Regions from separate parts of the Humibacter ginsengiterrae genome, predicted to be linked through region 2. Evidence: predicted binding sites of a transcription regulator. Region 2 holds the regulator's gene; the other holds the start of a gene.
What was found. The regulator HrcA, encoded in region 2, represses chaperone genes, less so after heat shock. The targets are predictions, from matches to a motif close to TTNGCACTCGNNNNNNNCGAGTGCNAA.
Positions count from the first base shown of each region.

Region 1 (9,344 bases), on a different contig from region 2:
TGAGCGGGAACTGCTCCGGCACCGCCTCGACCACGAGGCCGCACTCCGCGAACGCCGTGTCGGCCGTCCCCACCGACAGCCGATCGTTCAGCGCTTCGACGCTCTCCTCCGTCGTTCCGCGCTCGACGCTGGCCCTCACTGCACGAAGCACGCGAGCGGATGCCGCCTCGCACTGCTCGTCGTCACGCTCGACGACGCGCACGAGGCATCCGGAGACCAGGAACGCGTGTGCGATTCCGGCGCCCATCGTTCCGCCGCCGAGCACGCCGACGACCCTCGGCAGGCTCGCCGTCATCGTGCGCTCCCGTCCGTCGCGCCCTGCTTGCGTTGCCTTCGCTCCAGAAAGCCCGTCATCCGCCGGTGCTTCTCCGGCGACTCGAAGAGTACGGCCTGCTCTCGAAGGTCGATCTCGGGATGCTCGTCGGCCGGCGCCGCGAACACCGCCTTCGTCGCGATCGTGGCCGCGGCATCCATCGAGGCGATCCGGTCGGCCAGCCGGTGCGCTGCCGCCATCAGCTCGGATGGCTCGACGACCTCGCCGAGCAGGCCCGCCTGCAGCGACTCCTGGGCATCGAGGCGACGACCGGCCAGCAGAAGCTGCTTCGCCAGCGGCTCCCCGATGAGCTCGCGGAGCCGCCAGGTGGCGCCGGCAGCGGCGATGATGCCGAGCCCGGTCTCAGGGTTGCCGAACACGGTGCGCGGCGTGCCGATGCGGAAGTCCGCCGCGTACGCGAGCTCCGCACCGCCACCGAGAGCCCACCCATCGACCGCGGCGATCACGGGCATCGGCAGACGCGCGATGCGTATGAACAGGCGTGTGTTGATGCCGGCGAGCGCGTCCTGCGCCGTGCGGTCGCGCAGCTCCGCGATGTCGGCACCCGACGCGAACACGCCGTCGCCGCCGGCGAGGATCAGGATGCGCGGCTCGACCTCCAGCTCGGCACACACCCCGTGCAGCTCGTCGACCATGCGCTGGTCGATCGCATTGCGGGTCTGCGGCCGGTCAAGCGTGACCACCATGCGATCGTCGCCGCGCTCGATGCGGGTAGTCCGAGCGTCGGTCATCCGCTCCCGCCCTTCATCGCGCCAGAACTGCCACAGCCAGGTCTGCACGGCCGCCTTTAGTTACCGACCGTTCGGACAGTAATTCTCGCAGAGCGACCCGGCCCGGTCAAACGGCGGGGACTTCCGGACACCGAATACCGCAACACGTGAGACGCACCGCTGAAGCATGTCTCAGATCCTGCGGGTTCGGGATCCCGAAGTCGCAAGAAGTGAGACACGCTGCTCAAGCATGTCTCACAACCTGCGGGTTTGGCGTCCTGAAACCACAACAAATGAGACACGCTGCTCCAGGACCGGCGTAGCGGCGTCAGCGAGGAACCGGCGGCGGCCGGCGCGTCAGCGGGTGTAGTTGGGCGCCTCGACGACCATCTGGATGTCGTGCGGGTGCGACTCCTTGAGGCCCGCCGGCGTGATGCGCACGAACCTGCCGCGCTCCTTGAGCTCCGGGATCGTGCGCGCGCCGACGTAGAACATCGACTGCCGAAGGCCGCCGGTGAGCTGGTACGCGACAGAGGAGAGCGGTCCGCGGTAGGCGACGCGGCCCTCGATGCCCTCGGGGATCAGCTGGTCGTCGCTCGGCACATCCGCCTGGAAGTAGCGGTCACGCGAGTACGACGTCTTCTTGCCGCGCGTCTGCAGAGCGCCGAGCGAACCCATGCCCCGGTAGTTCTTATACTGCTTGCCGTTCACGAAGACCAGGTCGCCCGGGCTCTCGTCGCATCCGGCCAGCAGCGAGCCGAGCATGACGGTGTCGGCACCGGCGACCAGCGCCTTCGCGATGTCGCCCGAGTACTGCAAGCCGCCATCCGCGATCACCGGAACCCCGGCGGGACGTGCGGCGAGGGATGCCTCGTACACGGCAGTGATCTGCGGAACGCCGACGCCGGCGACGACCCGGGTGGTGCAGATGGAGCCGGGACCGACGCCCACCTTGATGGCGTCGGCACCGGCATCCACCAGCGCCTGAGCTCCGGTGCGAGTGGCGACATTGCCGCCGATCACCTCGACGTGTGCCGAGCGCGGCTCACGCTTGAGCCTGTGGATGATCTCCAGTACGCCCTTGCTGTCGCCGTTGGCGGTGTCGACGACGATCACGTCGACGCCCGCGTCGACCAGGGCCATCGCCCGGTCCCAGGCGTCGCCGAAGAAGCCGATCGCCGCACCCACGCGCAGCCGGCCCTCGGAGTCCTTGGTGGCGTTCGGGTACTTCTCGCTCTTGTCGAAGTCCTTGACCGTGATAAGCCCGCGCAGCTTGCCTTCTGCGTCCACCAGCGGCAGCTTCTCGATCTTGTGCTGCGCGAAGATCGCGATCGCGGAGTCGGGGTCGACTCCGACCGGGGCGGTGATCAGCGGCGCCTTCGTCATCACGTCGCGCACAAGGGTCGACGACTTCTCGAACTGCGAGACGAAGCGCATGTCGCGGTTCGTGATGATTCCGACGAGCCTGCCGTCATCCTCGACGACGGGGAGGCCCGAGACGCGGAACTGGCCGCACAGAGCGTCCACCTCTTCGACCGTCGCGTCGGGCGTGGTCGTCACGGGGTTGCTCACCATGCCGGACTCGCTGCGCTTCACCTTGTCGACGAAGGTCGCCTGGTCCTGGATGGAGAGGTTGCGGTGCAGCACCCCGAGGCCACCCTGCCTGGCCATCGCGATGGCCATGCGCGACTCGGTGACGGTGTCCATGGCGCTGGAGAGCAGCGGGGTTGCCACGCTGATGCGCTTGGTCAGGCGCGAGGACGTGTCGGCCTCACTCGGAATCACATCCGTGTGCCCCGGCAGGAGCATCACGTCGTCGTACGTCAGTCCCATGAATCCGAACGGGTCCGCCTGGTCCATCTCTCCCCTGTTCTCGTCTGTGCTCGTCTTCTCGTCTGTGCTCGTCGCATCCGGCTCGCATGGAGTAGCCACGGGCTTCGCTGCAGGGTCCTGAGCGCGGATGTTCCATGTTAACGCCGCGCATCGGCTCAGCATTCCGGATGCCTGTGCCCGGCTGCGCGCGCCTGTGCGGCCGCTCAGGTCGGCCGATCCGCTCGAACACCGGCCGACCGGAGGCGGCGCTCAGGCGGGAACCGGTGCCCCGACACCCGGAGCCGGACGCAGCGCGGCCGCCAGCCTGCGCACCCCCGAACGGATGCGCCGTCCGGTGCGTTTGAACCAGTCGTCGTCGTCCTTGTCGCGGTTGAGCACGAGTACCACCACACGCATCGCCGCGATCGCCAGCCAGAGCGCCGCGAAGAACGTGTCGCCCTGCATCACATCGAGCACCGCGATGGCGCCGGAGATCACGGCGACCAGCATCGCGAGCACGATGTAGCGGCTGCGCCACACGTAGCGTTCCCGCGAACCGCGCACCGCGCGGCGGTAGAGAGCAAGCGCGTAAGACTCCGCGAAGCTCGTACCGAGTGCAGCGCTGACGAGCAGCAGCGCGCCGATCGACATGCCTCCACTATGCGCCCCGCGCCCGACGATCGGCCCAGAATCCCCATTCCCGACAGTGCGCGTCCATTCACCCGAGGGTGCGGGTCCGTCCGCCCGAGGGTGCGCGTCCGTCCGCCCGAGGGTGCGCGTTCGTTCAGGGAGTCCTATTCCGGTAGCGGGTCGGAGGAGACTGCATCCGTCGACGGCGCATCCCCCGCCGCCGCCGCACGTCGATCGCGTCGCACCGCGAGCACCACGTCGACCGTGAGCACGACGAGCGCGACCCAGACCAGGGCGAATCCGATCCAGCGCTCCAGCGTCATCGTCTCGTGCAGGAGCACGACTCCGACGATGAGCTGCAGGATCGGCGTGAAGTACTGAATGAACCCCATCACGATGAGCGGCAGCCGGCGCGACGCCGCGGCGAAGAACAGCAGCGGCACCGCCGTGATCACGCCGACACCGACGATGCCGATGGCGTGCAGCAGGCTCACGTGGCCGAATGTGATGCCCGTCGTCACACCGACCACGATCAGCTGCACGATCGCGACGGGCGTGAGCCACGCGGTCTCGAGCGTGAGGCCGCTGAGGGCATCCACGTTGCGCCCCACCTGCTTCTTGACCAGGCCGTACAGTCCGAACGAGAACGCCAGGAGAAGCGCAATCCAGGGCAGCCGACCGTATCCGACAGTCAGCACGACAACAGCGACGACCGAGACGCCGATCGCGATCCACTGCGTGATGCGCAGGTGCTCGCGCAGCACGATCACGCCGAGCAGAACGGTCACGATCGGGTTGATGAAGTAGCCGAGGGATGCCTCAACCACCTGACCCGACGTCGTCGCGTACACGTACGTCTGCCAGTTCACGTAGATGAGCGCGCCGGCCGCACCCATGATGAGCACGATGCGCGGACGCCTCAGGATGACCGCGAAAGCGCGCCACGCCCGTGTGACGACGATCGCGATGGCGCAGAACACGAGCGAGAACACGACGCGCCAGGCGACGATCTCGAACGGACCGGTCGGCGCGAGCGCAATGAAGTAGATCGGGAGGAATCCCCAGATGAAGTACGCCGAGACCGCATACACGATGCCGCGACCGGCACGAGCGGGCGCGGCTACAGCTGGTGACGTGGTGGGGTCGTTCCCCGCGGATTCGGACACCGCACAATCGTAGGGCGAAGCCACCGACACGGACGCCGAAGGGGCCCGGATGCCAGGCATCCGGACCCCTTCGAAGCGTTACGTCTGCTGCGACAGCAGACTGAGCGTCAGCGCTCGATGACGGCCAGCACGTCGCGAGCCGAGAGCACCAGGAACTCGTCGCCGCCGAACTTCACCTCGGTGCCGCCGTACTTGGAGTAGAGCACCTTGTCGCCGACGTTGACGTCGAGCGGAACGCGGTTGCCGTTGTCGTCGATGCGACCGGGTCCGACGGCGATGACCTCGCCCTCCTGCGGCTTCTCCTTGGCGGTGTCCGGGATGACCAGGCCGGACGCAGTGGTCTGCTCAGCCTCGACCTGCTTGATAACGATGCGATCCTCGAGCGGCTTGATGGAGACCGACACGGTTGACCTCTTTCTGTACTTTGTACTGAAGACGTAGTTAGCACACTGACAGTGAGAGTGCTAATGAGCAGTGTAGGCGCACCGTTGGCACTCGTGCAACGTGAGTGCAAGCAAGGGACGCGATTCCACGAGCGGCGGTGCTCGAGCCGCGCTACGACGGATCGGAGAGCGCGCGGTACGCCCGATCGAGGTAGGCGACCGGCTCGCCCGGTTCTCCGGCATGAATCTCGAGCACCTCCGCCAGCACGAGCACGGACGATCCGACCGGAGTGCTCTGAAGGATGCGACACCGCAGCGCGACGCGCGCGCTCGGCAGATGCGGTTCCCCGGTGGGCAGCGCCGACCAGCCTTGTTCCGGAGTGAAGCGGTCCGTTCCCGAGTGCGCGAAGACATCCGCCAGCCCCACGTGCGCGGCGTCGAGCAGGTGTATGAGATGGGTCGGCGCCGACAGGATGCCGCCGGCACTTCCGGTCGCACGCGTCACGGAGAACGCCAACGCCGGTGGATCTGCGCTCACGGATGCCACGCTCGAGGCGGTGAGTCCGACAGGCCCGTCTGCGGTGAGCGCGGTGATCAGCGCGATGCCGGCAGGATGCAGCCGGAAGGCGTCCTTGAAGGCTTCTGGGGTCGCCCTTCGGGGAGCCGGCACGGCGATGCGCCGAGCCAGGGCCTCGGGAGACGAAGCGGGAGTTGCCAGGGGTTCAGTTGCGGTCATGCGTTCGGGTCGTGTCTCGGGTTCCGGGAGGTGTTCGGGTCGTGCAGGTGAGGGCGGAGGGAGGTGCGGGCATCCTCGGGCGGTTGCCCAGAGTGGCGCTCGATGCAATACCCGTGCCGCCCTCCGCTCTGATGAGCCTAGGACCTCAACCAATGTTGAGGTCAACTCGTACCGGCCGTCCGGGGAGAAGAACGCGCACCCTCGCCGGAACGAACGCGCACGCTCGGCGGAACGCCACGCGCACCCTCGCGCGTGGAGTTGTCGCGATAGGTTGTCGCAGTGGAACGCGCGGAACTGGTCGAGCTGCTGAGCCCGGAGGGTCTGCGGCTGCTGGACTCCCTGCCGCCGTACGAGAGCGCGGCCGACGTGGTGCACATGGTGAGCGCGTTGCGCAAGCAGGGGCATCCGCCCGGGCTGGTGGCGACGGTGCTGACGCAGTCCAAGCTGCGCGGCAAGGCCGCGGCGAAGTTCGGTCCGTTCGCTTCGCGCATGCTGTTCACGGAGGCAGGGCTGGAGCAGGCGACCCGCCTGCAGGTGGCCGCCCGTCACGCGGCACGCTTCGCCCGAGCCGGCCTCACCCGGGTGGCCGACCTGGGGTGCGGCATCGGAGGCGACGCCATGGCCATGGCCGCGCTCGACCTCGACGTCACCGCAGTGGACGCCGACGAGGTCACGGCCGCGATCGCGAGCTACAACCTCGCGCCCTTCCCGAACGCCACGGTGCGCCAGTCACGGGCCGAAGACGCAGAGCTGACCGGGCAGGACGCCGCCTATCTCGACCCAGCGCGCCGCACCTCCGGGCACGCGAACACGAGACGGCTCTCCGACCCGGCCGAGTGGTCGCCGAGTCTCGACTTCGTCTTCGGTCTTGCCGAGCGGATGCCCGTGGGCGTCAAACTCGGACCGGGCGTCGACCGTGCCCTTATCCCCGACGGCGCTGAGGCGCAGTGGATCTCGGTGGACAGGCAGGTGGTGGAGGTCGGCGTCTGGACCGGGCCGCTCGCACGAGACGGCATCCGCCGCGCGGCGCTCGTCATGCACGGAGACGAAACGACCGAACTCACCGGCGGGGCCGATTCCGCCGACGAGCCGACCGGGGACCTCGGCGAGTATCTGTATGAACCGGACGGCGCTGTCATCCGTGCGCGGCTGATCGGCGACCTCGCCCGCACGCTGAAGGCGAGGATGCTCCGCCACGACATCGCTTACATCACGGCCGACACCCTGACGCGCACCCCGTTCGCTGACGCGTTCCGGGTCATCGAGGAGTTGCCGGTCAAGGAGTCGGAGCTGCGCGCGGCGCTCGCAAGTCGCCGGATCGGAACCCTCGAGATCAAGAAGCGCGGAGCGGATGTCGACCCCGCGGCACTGCGCAAGCGGCTCCGGCTGAGGGGGGAGGCATCCGCCACCCTCGTGCTCACCCGGATCGGCGCACGCCATGTTGCGCTTCTCGTCGAGCGCGCGGGCTGAGACGAACGAGAGCCGTTCCGATGATGCGGAACGGCCCTCGTGTCGTTTCGGTGCTCAGTAGCCGGAGTTGTAACTGGCCGAGGCGATCGCGCCGATCACGATGATGAGAATCCAGAGCAGGATGAAGGCGACGGAGACGAAGCCGAGGATGATTCCGGTGAGCCAGAATCCCTTCGCCTGCGGCTCGCGCGACTTGCCCAGGAATCCGAGCACGATACCGGCGATGCCGAACAGCACGCCCCAGCCGACCGAGATGACGCCGACGATGCCGCCGATCAGAGCCAGGATGCTCAGGATCGGGGTCTTCGAGGGCGTCGGCGCGTACGGCTGCCCGTACTGCGGAGCGCCGTACGGAGGCTGCACGGGAGCCCCATACTGCGGGGCAGGCGGCTGCTGCGGAGCATAAGGCTGCTGGGGCGCGCCGTAGGGCTGCTGCGGGGCACCGTACGGCTGCTGCGGGGCACCGTAGGGCTGCTGCGGGGCACCGTACGGCTGCTGCGGCGCGCCATACGGCTGCTGCGGCGCGCCGTACGGCTGGGGCGGAACGGGCGGAGCCGGCGGGGCGCTGTACGGTTGCTGAGGAGGCACGTTGGGCTGCGGAGGCTGCGGAGGAGCAGCGGACGGCTGCTGCGGCACCGGAGGTGCCGACGGCGGTGCGACCGGCGGCTCCTGCCGGGGCTCGCCACCCGGCGCGGGCACCTGCTCCGGGTTCTGCGGAGCATTTGGATCGGACATCGGACCTTCCTTCGTCAGTAGACGTCAGCGGCGCAGCGCTCGGAACGAAATCCGAGTCGCCGCGCCGCAGATGGATCGGTGGTGCTGAATCAGTAGTTGTTGAGTGACGAACCCACCGACGCGAGGATCGCCACGAGCACGATGATGACGATGATCTCGAGCGCGATGGCGACGAAACCGAGGATGATGCCGGTCAGCCAGAAGCCCTTGGCCTGCGGCTCCCTGCTCCGCCCGATGAAGCCGAGGATGACGGCCGCGATGGCGAACAGACCACCGAAGTAGAAGAAGGAGCCGATGATTCCGACGATGCCGCCGATCAGCGACAGGATGCTCAGAATCGGAGACTTCTGCACGGGAGCGGCGTACGGCTGCCCGTACTGCGGAGCCTGGGGCGCGCCGTACTGGGGTGCGGCCGGCTGCTGTGGTGCACCGTACTGCGGCGGCGCGGGCTGCTGAGGTGCAGCCGGCTGCGGCGCGGCCGGCTGGGGCGCCGGCGGCTGCTGCGGCGAGCCCGCCGGGTCCTGAGGAGCGTTGGGATCGGACATGTGCTTGATCCTTTCGAATGGGCCGGCCGTCAATAGCGGCCGGTCGTGCATCGCTCGGGATCGAACCTGAGCGAAAGCTGTGTATGCCAATGCTGGCATCCGCCTTCAGGGGTGTCAATGCATGCCGCGCGCGGCGTGTCGAACCGTTACCCCGGTGAGCGAATGCGCATTCCGCACGCTATTCGCCGTCGCGAAGCACCGCGATGGGTACCTGTCCCCATGCGCGCCGGACCATCCTGTGGATGTTCTCAGACCTGCACGTCGGTCACAGGCAGGGTCGAGTCCGCACCGAAGTCGAGTCCGCTCGGAGCGTGCCCAGCCATGATGCGCTGCGCGGCGAGCGCCGCGATCATCGCGCCGTTGTCGGTGCACAGAGACAAGGCGGGGATGCGCAGCCGGATGCCCGCGGCATCCGCTCGTTCCTGCGCCAGCTGTCGCACGCGCGCGTTGGCGACCACTCCGCCGCCGAACAGCAGCCGCGGCACCTCGCGGTCGATGCACGCGGCGATCGCCTTGCGCAGCAGTACGTCGGCGACGGCCTCGCGGAAGCTCGCGGCGACGTCGGCGACGGGAACGGGCTCGCCGGCATCCTCTCGCCGCTCCACCCAACGTGCCACGGCGGTCTTCAGCCCCGAGAACGAGAAGTCGTAGCGGTGCTTCGCCAGGTCTTTGGGCAGCGAGAGTCCGCGCGGAAAGCGGATGGCATCCGGATGCCCGTGCGCGGCGACTCGGTCGATCTGCGGCCCCCCGGGGTACGGCAGCCCGAGCACGCGCGCGACCTTGTCGAACGCCTCACCGGCCGCGTCGTCGATGGTCTCACCGA
Region 1 covers NZ_BAAGWY010000015.1:23,611-32,954, forward strand. The annotation lists gene ACYVII_RS15635 (3-hydroxyacyl-CoA dehydrogenase family protein) at 1-295, opposite strand, end outside; gene ACYVII_RS15640 (enoyl-CoA hydratase/isomerase family protein) at 292-1,065, opposite strand; gene guaB (IMP dehydrogenase) at 1,402-2,904, opposite strand; gene ACYVII_RS15650 (hypothetical protein) at 3,127-3,507, opposite strand; gene rarD (EamA family transporter) at 3,651-4,712, opposite strand; gene groES (co-chaperone GroES) at 4,760-5,056, opposite strand; gene ACYVII_RS15665 (flavin reductase family protein) at 5,208-5,771, opposite strand; gene ACYVII_RS15670 (class I SAM-dependent methyltransferase) at 6,051-7,241, shown strand; gene ACYVII_RS15675 (DUF4190 domain-containing protein) at 7,296-7,976, opposite strand; gene ACYVII_RS15680 (DUF4190 domain-containing protein) at 8,066-8,521, opposite strand; gene tsaD (tRNA (adenosine(37)-N6)-threonylcarbamoyltransferase complex transferase subunit TsaD) at 8,770-9,344, opposite strand, start outside.
Region 1: a site for HrcA is predicted at 5,094-5,120, ahead of groES (co-chaperone GroES). Genes of this name have one in related genera too.

Region 2 (9,344 bases):
TCTACAACGGCGCCTTCCTCGTCGCGTCGTGGACTCTTGGGCTGTTCGCGCGCAGCTGGGCCGTTCATCGTGACAACGCCCTGCGTGCCGAGATCGAGAGCACCCAGGCAGCGGAACGGGCAAGCGAACAGGAACGCGCACGAATCGCCCGCGAACTCCACGACGTCATCGCCCACACCATCACCGTGATCGTGGTCCAAGCCGGCGGTGGACGGGTGGCCGCAGCGCGCGACCCGGGCGCGGCCGTGACGGCGCTGGCGCAGATCGAGGAACTGGGCAGGGACTCGCTCGGGGAGCTGAGAGCGCTGCTCACGGTCCTCCGAGGCGACACGGACGAGAGGGGCGACCCGCAGCCCACGCTCACCGGGCTCGCGGATCTCTGCAAGCGGATGCGGCGCCTCGGGCTGCCCGTCTCGCTGTTCGTGTCCGAGCGTGCAGAGTCGCTTCCGCTCGGCCTTCAACTCACCGGGTACCGGGTCGTGCAGGAAGGACTGACCAACGTGCTGAAGCACTCGGGGACGGTCGACACCGTCGTCCGGGTTGGCATCGCAGAACCGGCAGACCGCCTCCTGATCACGGTGACCAGCGGACCGGGTACGAAGTCGGATACCGTTCCGGGTGCCGGACGCGGGCTCTCCGGTTTGCGCGAGAGGGTGGAACTCATGGGCGGTGAGCTGACCTCGCACGAGGATGCCGACGGCTCGTTCACGCTGTCGGCGATGCTGCCGTTGCGCGGAGACCCGGTATGAGCGAAGTGTCCGTAGCGCTCGTCGACGACCAGCCCCTGATCCGAGCCGGACTGAGGCTGATCATCGAGTCGCAACCGGACATGCGGATCGCCGGTGAGGCCGGCGACGGAGGAGAGGCGATCGCACTGGCCAGGCGCACCGCACCAGACGTGATGCTGATGGACATCCGTATGCCGGGGGTGGACGGAGTCGACGCCATCGGGGGCGTGCTCAGTGCACACGCGAGCATCCGGATCGTGATGCTGACGACGTTCGACGTCGACCGGTACGTCTACGAGGCCCTCCGCGCGGGCGCCAGTGGTTTCCTGCTGAAAGACGTGACGCCCGAGGCTCTCGTGAACAGCGTGCGAGCCGCGGCGAGCGGCGATGTGCTGCTGGCTCCTTCGCTCACGCGCAGGCTCATCGAGCAGTTCGTGCATCGCCCGCCTCCGCCTGGAGCGGATGACCCACCCCTGAGCACGCTCACCGAGCGCGAACGCGAGGTGCTCGCCGAGATAGCGCACGGACGCACGAATGCGGAGATTGGCGCAAGGCTCCACATGGCGGAAGGCACCGTGAAGACGCACGTGAGCCGGGTGCTGTTCAAGCTCGGACTTCGCGACCGCGTGCAGGCGGTGATCGCCGCGTACGAGTCGGGGCTGGTGGAACCGGGTCAGGGATCGGGCAGCAACCTTGGTTAGACTCTGATGGCCATGCGACGCAGTACCTTCACCGACCAGCCGGTGACCTACGCTGCGGTCGGAGCGACGCTCGCCCACGACCTCACGCAGCATCCCCCGAAGGGCTACCGCCCGACGTCGCGTTCGATCAGGCTCGGCAGCGGCGACGAGCGTTTCACCACGTCGGCGCGAGCGCTCATGACGTGGGGCGTGCAGCGCGGGAGCGGCGTCGAGGTGACCCACGTGGATCCCGGAAGCGGCGAGGAGTACGCCGGCGTGCGCTACGCGGCCGACGGCACCCCCGAGCGACTCGAGCCGCACCACGGTACCGAGGCGGTCTTCGACGAGGACGGGCATCCGTACATAGCCAACGGCATGACAGCGGTGCTGCGCGTTCCGTTCGGTCCGTTCCATGTGAACGCCCCCGTGCGCGTCGTGTATGTGATCGAGGAGGAGCACCGCGTCGGCTTCGGCTACGGAACGATGAACGGGCATCCGCTCTCCGGCGAGGAGTCGTTCGTGCTCGAGCAGCGCGAAGACGACTCGGTGTGGCTCACGATGCGGTCGTTCTCCCGGGCCGCCGGTGGCGTGCGCAAGATGATCGCCCCGGTGTCGTTCGCCTCGCAGCGCCGGCTGGGCAAGCGCTACCTGCGTGCTTTGCACCCGGTCACCGGGAGCCCTGGCGTCGCGCAGACCCCCGGGGTCGGCGACGACGACGCACAGCGGAACGCGCCGACCGCGCTCACGGTGACGCACGTCACGGTGCATGACGAACCGCAGCTTCCGGCAGCGGCCGATGTGGCTGCCGGCGAGACGGACGACGACTCCGATGGGGTCGAGGGTGCCGAGCACACTCCCGATCGCTGATCCCGCTCCTGCCGACGGGCTGCTGCCGGCGAGCGCAGCCGATGGCGCGACCGCGCGCGACCTCGGCGTGTATCTGCACGTGCCGTTCTGCCGCGTGCGCTGCGGATATTGCGACTTCAACACCTACACGGCAACGGAACTGCGCGGTGCACGCCAGGCGGACTACGCGGAGCAGGCGGCCATGGAGGTGCGATTCGCGGCCGGTGTTCTGGAACGTACCGGCGTTGCGGCTCGTCCCGCCGCCACGGTGTTCTTCGGCGGCGGCACGCCGACTCTGCTCCCGTCCAGCGATCTGAACTCGATGCTGAGCGCGGTCCGAGACACGATCGGCCTCGCCGCAGGGGCCGAGGTGACGACGGAGGCGAATCCCGACAGCGTGGACGCTCGGTACCTCGCGGAGCTCTCCGCCGCCGGATTCACCCGGGTCTCGTTCGGCATGCAGTCGGCCGTTGCGCACGTGCTGCGCACGCTCGAGCGCACGCACGATCCGGAACGCGTGCCGCAAGTGGTGCGCTGGGCGAAGGATGCCGGCCTGCAGGTGAGCCTCGACCTCATCTACGGCACCCCGGGGGAATCCCTCGCCGACTGGTCGGCGTCGGTCGACGCCGCGCTGGAGTGCAAGCCCGATCACCTCTCCGCCTACGCGCTCATCGTCGAGGATGGCACGAAGCTGGCGCGGCAGATCCGTCGAGGAGACCTTCCGGGGCCCGACGACGACCTGCAGGCGGACATGTACGAACTCGCCGACGATCGGCTGCAGTCCGCCGGATTCCAATGGTACGAGGTGAGCAACTGGGCCACGGATGCCGCACACCGCTCCCGGCACAACCTCGGCTACTGGCTGGGGCACGACTGGTGGGGAGTCGGTCCAGGTGCACACAGTCACGTCGGCGGCGTGCGCTGGTGGAACGTTAAGCATCCTGCCGCCTACGCGCAACGTGTGCTCTCCGGCGACTCGCCCGCGGCAGGGCGGGAAACTCTGGATGCCGCGACGCGGGCATTCGAGGACGTGTTGCTGCGGGTGCGCATCCGCGACGGACTGCCGACGAAAGCGCTCGGCGCGACAGGACGCGCCGCGGTCGCCGGCCTCATCGCGGACGGTCTCGTGAATGCGAAAGCCGCCCTGTACGGATCGGTGGAACTGACCCGCACAGGACGGCTTCTGGCGGACGCCGTCGTGCGACGGCTGACTGCTACTTGATGAACTGGATGGTGATCGGGTACCGGTAGTTCTCCCCGTGGTTGGCCTTGACCGCCGCGATGATGCTGAACACGATGTTGACGATCCAGACCGCGAGAAGGATCAGGAATCCGATCAGGATGAACGCCGTGATCCAGCCGATGATGACACCGATCAGCATCGTCAGCTGGAAGTTGAGGGCGTTCTTCGTGTTCTCGCGCACGAAGGGCCCCCGGTCCTTCAGTACGAGGAACCCGATCAGCGCGGGCAGGAAGGCGAGGCTCGCGTAGCTGAGGAATGAGATGATCGCGCCACCCAGGTGGATGAGCATCGACCACAGCTTCTCGTCGGCGGGCTGCATCTGGCGCGCCTGGCTCTGCGGATACGGATTCTGCGGGGGAGGGGGTGGGACGTTGCTCATGAGCTCTCCTTCGTAGGTGATGAATGCCGTCCGCGTGTTGCGACGGTCGGCTACTTGATGAATCGCACCGCGAACGGGTAGCGGTAGCTGCCTCCCGCGTTGACGCGCACGCCGCCGATGATCGAGAAGACCACGTCGATCACCACGAGCGCCCACCCGACCAGGGCGAGGATCAGCCCCAGCACGAACCAGCCGCCGCCGAGCACGAGGGGAACGAACAGGGCCGCGTAGATGATGGCGGCGACGATCGCCCAGACGATCATGGCTCCCACCATGGTGATCTGGAAGTTCAGCGCCTCCTTCGCCTCATTGCGCACCCGCTCTCCGCGCTTCCCGAATGCCAGATAGAACACCAGCGACGGGACGATCGCCAGGATGGCGAGCCACCCGATGAAGAAGGCGAGGAAGGCGATCGCGCCGCCGAAGTGCGACCACGCGGCGTAGGACTTGTCCTGCTCGGGCGTCAGGGGCCCGGCCGGAGTCGCGTACTGCGGCTGCTGCGCGTACTGCGGCGGCTGCTGCTGCCCGGGCGGTTGCTGGCCGTATTGCTGTTGCCCGTACTGCGGAGGCTGCTGCCCGTATTGAGGGGTCTGCTGCCCGTATTGAGGGGGCGGCGGCGCCGGGGGTGCGTTTTCACCGGCCGGCTGTTGAGGGAGATTCGGATCGCTCATGACGGTGCGCCTTTCGACGGCATGCAAGATGCGTATCTCGCCCTTTGCGAGATAGCGCTAAAAGTACTGCTCGCCATGCTCGACTGCAATGATTCCGCGCCGTAGTGAGCGGACTGGCCCCTACCACCGGTGGCCGAAGAGGAGCAGTTTCACGGTGGGCATCGTGGGTCGTTAGCCTGAAACTCCTTTCACCTGTTCGGAACGCAGCGGGTGGATGCTGTGCCGCACCGTGGACGGAGACGCCCTCGTCGTGCGCCCGGGATATGATTGGCACTCGACCGCAACGAGTGCCAATCGCGTGCGGGCCGGAGTCGATGACCGGAAGGGAGCTGGCGCCATGGTGACAGAACGCAGCCTCGAGGTCCTCCGGGTCATCGTGCAGGACTACGTGGCATCCCGAGAGCCGGTCGGCTCGAAGAGCATCGTGGAGCGGCACGGATTCGACGTCTCCGCTGCGACCATCCGCAATGACATGGCGGCCCTCGAGGAGGAGGAGCTCATCGCGGCCCCGCACACCTCCTCAGGGCGTGTGCCCACCGACAAGGGATACCGGCTGTTCGTCGACAGGATGTCCGAACTGCGCCCGCTCTCCAGCGCTCAGCGCCAGGCGATCGAGGTGTTCCTCGGCCAGTCCGTCGACGTGGACGACGTTCTGGCGCGCACGGTGCGCCTCCTCGCGCAGCTGACCCACCAGGTCGCTCTCGTGCAGTACCCGTCGGTGTCACGTGCCAGAGTGCGCCACATCGAGTTCGTGCCGCTCGCCCCGCGCCGCGTGCTGTGCGTGCTGATCGCCGACTCGGGCGTCGTGGAGCAGGGCGTCGCCGAACCGGATGGCGATCTGGGAGAGGATGCCCTCGCCGAGGTGCGCGCACAGGTGAACGCCCAGAGCGCGGGGCTGCGACTGGCGGATGCGGCAGTCGTGCTCCGTCGCCTTCCTTCCACTCTTCCGGCCGAGCGGTGGACCGCGCAGGCGCGGGAGACCGTCGCCTCGTTGTGCCAGGTGATCGTCGAACAGATCGAGGCGACCCGTCAGGAGCGCCTCATCATGGCGGGAGCCGCGAACCTCGTGCGCACCGAGAACGACTTCACCGGCAGCGTGACGCCCGTGCTGGAGGCTATCGAGGAGCAGGTGGAGCTGCTGAAGCTGTTCGGCGAGATGGCCCGCGAGCTGGACAGAGAGCAGTACGGCGTCTCGGTACGGATCGGACGCGAGAACGCGGTCTCGCCGTTCTCCGAGGCATCCGTCGTGGCCAGCGGCTATGCGGGTTCGGGCATCGACGCTGCCAGGCTGGGCGTGCTCGGCCCGACCCGAATGGACTACTCCAACAACATGGCCGCCGTGCGTGCGGTGGCCCGCTATCTTTCCCGGCTGCTCGGCGAGTGACCCTGCCGTGGCGGTGAGAAACGTTCAGTACACGATCAGTTAAGGAAACCCCTCTTCCGTGGCCGACCACTACGAAGTACTCGGCGTCGCCCGCGACGCCAGCCCCGACGAGATCAAGAAGGCATATCGCCGGCTCGCGCGTGAACTGCACCCCGACGTGAACCCGAGCCCCGAGGCCGCAGAGCGGTTCAAGCTCGTCACGCACGCCTACGACGTGCTCAGCGACCCCCAGCAGAGGCAGCAGTACGACCTGGGACCACAACCCGGCTTCGACGGGGGAGGCTTCGGCGGCTTCGGCGACATCTTCGAGACGTTCTTCGGTGGCGCGACGGGCGGCGCTCAGCGCGGCCCGCGCTCGCGCCGGGAACGCGGACAGGATGCCCTGCTGCGGGTCGAGGTGGACCTCGACGAGGTGATCTTCGGAGCTCACCGCGATCTCGAGGTCGATACCGCCGTCGTGTGCGAGACCTGCGGGGGTTCCTGCTGCCAGCCCGGCACCGCGCCCGTCACATGCGACATCTGCCACGGGACGGGGAGCATCCAGCGCACGGTGCGCTCGCTGCTCGGCAACGTCATGACCTCCTCGCCGTGCGGCACCTGCCGCGGATACGGCACGGTCATCGCCACGCCGTGCGTGACCTGCCAGGGACAGGGGCGGGTGCGGGCCAGGCGGACCGTGCCGGTCGACATTCCGGCCGGTGTCGACACCGGACTCCGGCTCCAGATGCCCGGCAGTGGCGAGGCGGGTCCGGCGGGCGGTTCGAACGGCGACCTCTATCTGGAGATCAAGGTGCGCCACCACGACGTGTTCAGCCGCGACGGCGATGACCTGCTGTGCACGCTGACGGTGTCGATGGCGGATGCCGTGCTCGGCACCCACACGAAGGTGAAGGCGCTCGACGGCGACATCGACCTCGAACTCAAGCCGGGTGTGCAGAGCGCGGACGTCATCGTCGTGAAGGGCAGGGGCATCACGCACCTGCGCGGCACGGGACGCGGCGACCTGCGAGTGGGCGTGCAGGTAGTTACCCCGACCAAGCTCGACCGCAAGGAGCGCGACCTCATCGAGCAGTTCGCCAAACATCACAAGACGGAAGAACCGTCGCTCGCGCGGTTCCAGCAGGGACTGTTCGCCAAGCTGCGCGACAGATTCCTCTAGACGCGCATGGCCAACCTCTACTTGCGCGAAGACCTCGACGATGCCGCCACCGGTGCCGAGGTCATGCTCGAGGGCGCGGAGGCCAGGCACATCGTCAGCGTGAGCCGCACCCGGGTGGGCGACGCACTGAAGGTGACGAACGGGCGCGGGCTCGTCGTCGAAGGTGCCGTACTCACGGCCGAGCCGTCGAGGGTGGTCGTGCGCGTGGACGCCGTCTCGCAGATCGACCGCGCACGGCCCCGAACCGTGCTGGTGCAGGCGCTGGCGAAGGGAGACCGGGACGAGCTGGCCGTGCAGGCCGCGGTCGAACTCGGCGTCGACGAGGTGGTGCCGTGGCAGGCGTCCCGGTCCGTGTCGCGCTGGCAGGGTGACAAGGCACGCAAGGGCGTTGAGCGCTGGCGCGCCATCGTGCGCGAAGCCACCAAGCAGTCGATGCGCGCATGGTTGCCCGACGTGGCCGAACCGGTGACGACCGCCCGGTTGGCCGAGCGCGCGTCCACCAGCCGGATGCTCGTGCTCGAGCCGGGCGCGGTGGTGCCGCTCACGGGCATCCGCTTGGCCGCCGGAGATGATCGCGACCTCGTCGTGGTGATCGGCCCGGAGGGCGGCATCGCCCCGGAGGAGTCGCAACGGTTGACGGCCGCGGGCGCGACCTCGGTTCGCCTCGGCGACTCCGTGCTGCGCACGTCGAGCGCAGGGCCGGCGGCGATCGCGGTGCTGAATGCAGCGATCGGACGCTGGTGATCGGCGGCCGGCCGCGATCGACCGACGATCGCGACGCGATGGCCGTGCAGAACCAAGCCCGCCGGCGTGGTCGTTCTTCGTAGAATGAAAGGTATGACTCAGACGGAGCCGAGCATCTTCACGCGCATCATCGAACGGCAGATCCCGGCCGACGTGGTGTACGAGGACGACTCGGTGATCGCGTTCAACGACATCGCTCCGCAGGCGCCCGTGCATGTCATCGTTGTGCCCAAGACGGCCGATTACCGTAACGTTGTCGAGCTGGCCGCAGAAGATCCGGTGCTGCTGGCGCACGTCGTCGAGGTGGCGAAGCAAGTCGCCGATGAGCGCGCCGGCGGCGAGTTCCGTCTCATCTTCAACAACGGCGAATCGGCCGGCCAGACGATCTTCCATGTGCACGCACATGTGCTCGGTGGGGGTCTAGCGGAAGGAACACTTGGCTCGAAGTGATGAGACGTCGGCCGCGGCCGACGTCGCCCGCGACAACGCGGAAGCCCGGCTGCACGTCGACGGCGTCGCCATGGTGCGACTGCTCGGGGCGCAGGATCGCCTGCTGACGACGATCGAGAAGCAGTACCCGCTGGTCAGCGTGCACGTGCGAGGCAACGACATCTCGATCACGGGCGATCCGGCCCAAGTCGAGGCCGCCCGCACGCTCGTGGAGGAGTTGTTGGTCATGGTGCGCGAAGGACAAGACCTCTCACCGGTGGAGGTGACGAGCTCGGCGAGGATCATCGAGAACGGATCGAGCCCAGCCGACGTCTTCGGTCAGGCGATCCTCACGTCTCGCGGCAAGGCCATCCGGCCGAAGACGCTCGGGCAGAAAGAGTACGTCGACGCGATCGACCACAACACGATCGTGTTCGGCATCGGACCTGCCGGCACCGGCAAGACCTATCTGGCGATGGCTAAGGCCGTGCAGGCGCTGCAGCGCAAGGAAGTCGAGCGCATCATCCTCTCCCGGCCGGCGATCGAGGCGGGGGAGCGGCTCGGTTACCTGCCCGGCACGCTGACAGACAAGATCGACCCGTATCTGCGTCCCCTCTACGACGCGCTGAACGAGATGATGGACCCCGAGCTCGTGCCGAAGCTGCTCGCCAGCGGCACCATCGAGATCGCACCGCTCGCCTATATGCGCGGGCGAACCCTGAGCAACTCGTTCATCGTGCTCGACGAGGCGCAGAACACCACGCCAGAGCAGATGAAGATGTTCCTCACGCGACTCGGGTTCGGCTCGAAGATGGTCGTGACCGGCGATATCACGCAGATCGACCTACCCACATCGGCGAGCGGTCTGCGGCTGGTGACGCGCGTGCTCGACGGCATCGAGGACATCCACTTCTCACGGCTGACCAGCGACGACGTCGTACGCCACACGCTCGTCGGACGCATCGTGGATGCGTACACCGAGTACGACGCGCGCAAGCAGGCCGAGCACTACGAGCGTGAGCAGGCAAGGGAGTTCGCGAACCGCGCCGAACGCCGCGGATCGATTCCGCGCGACCACCTG
Region 2 covers NZ_BAAGWY010000001.1:193,143-202,486, reverse strand. The annotation lists gene ACYVII_RS01030 (sensor histidine kinase) at 1-749, shown strand, start outside; gene ACYVII_RS01025 (transcriptional regulator) at 746-1,429, shown strand; gene ACYVII_RS01020 (DUF1990 family protein) at 1,442-2,275, shown strand; gene hemW (coproporphyrinogen-III oxidase family protein) at 2,250-3,476, shown strand; gene ACYVII_RS01010 (DUF4870 domain-containing protein) at 3,469-3,876, opposite strand; gene ACYVII_RS01005 (DUF4870 domain-containing protein) at 3,927-4,547, opposite strand; gene hrcA (heat-inducible transcriptional repressor HrcA) at 4,885-5,931, shown strand; gene dnaJ (molecular chaperone DnaJ) at 5,990-7,090, shown strand; gene ACYVII_RS00990 (RsmE family RNA methyltransferase) at 7,097-7,834, shown strand; gene ACYVII_RS00985 (histidine triad nucleotide-binding protein) at 7,928-8,284, shown strand; gene ACYVII_RS00980 (PhoH family protein) at 8,355-9,344, shown strand, end outside.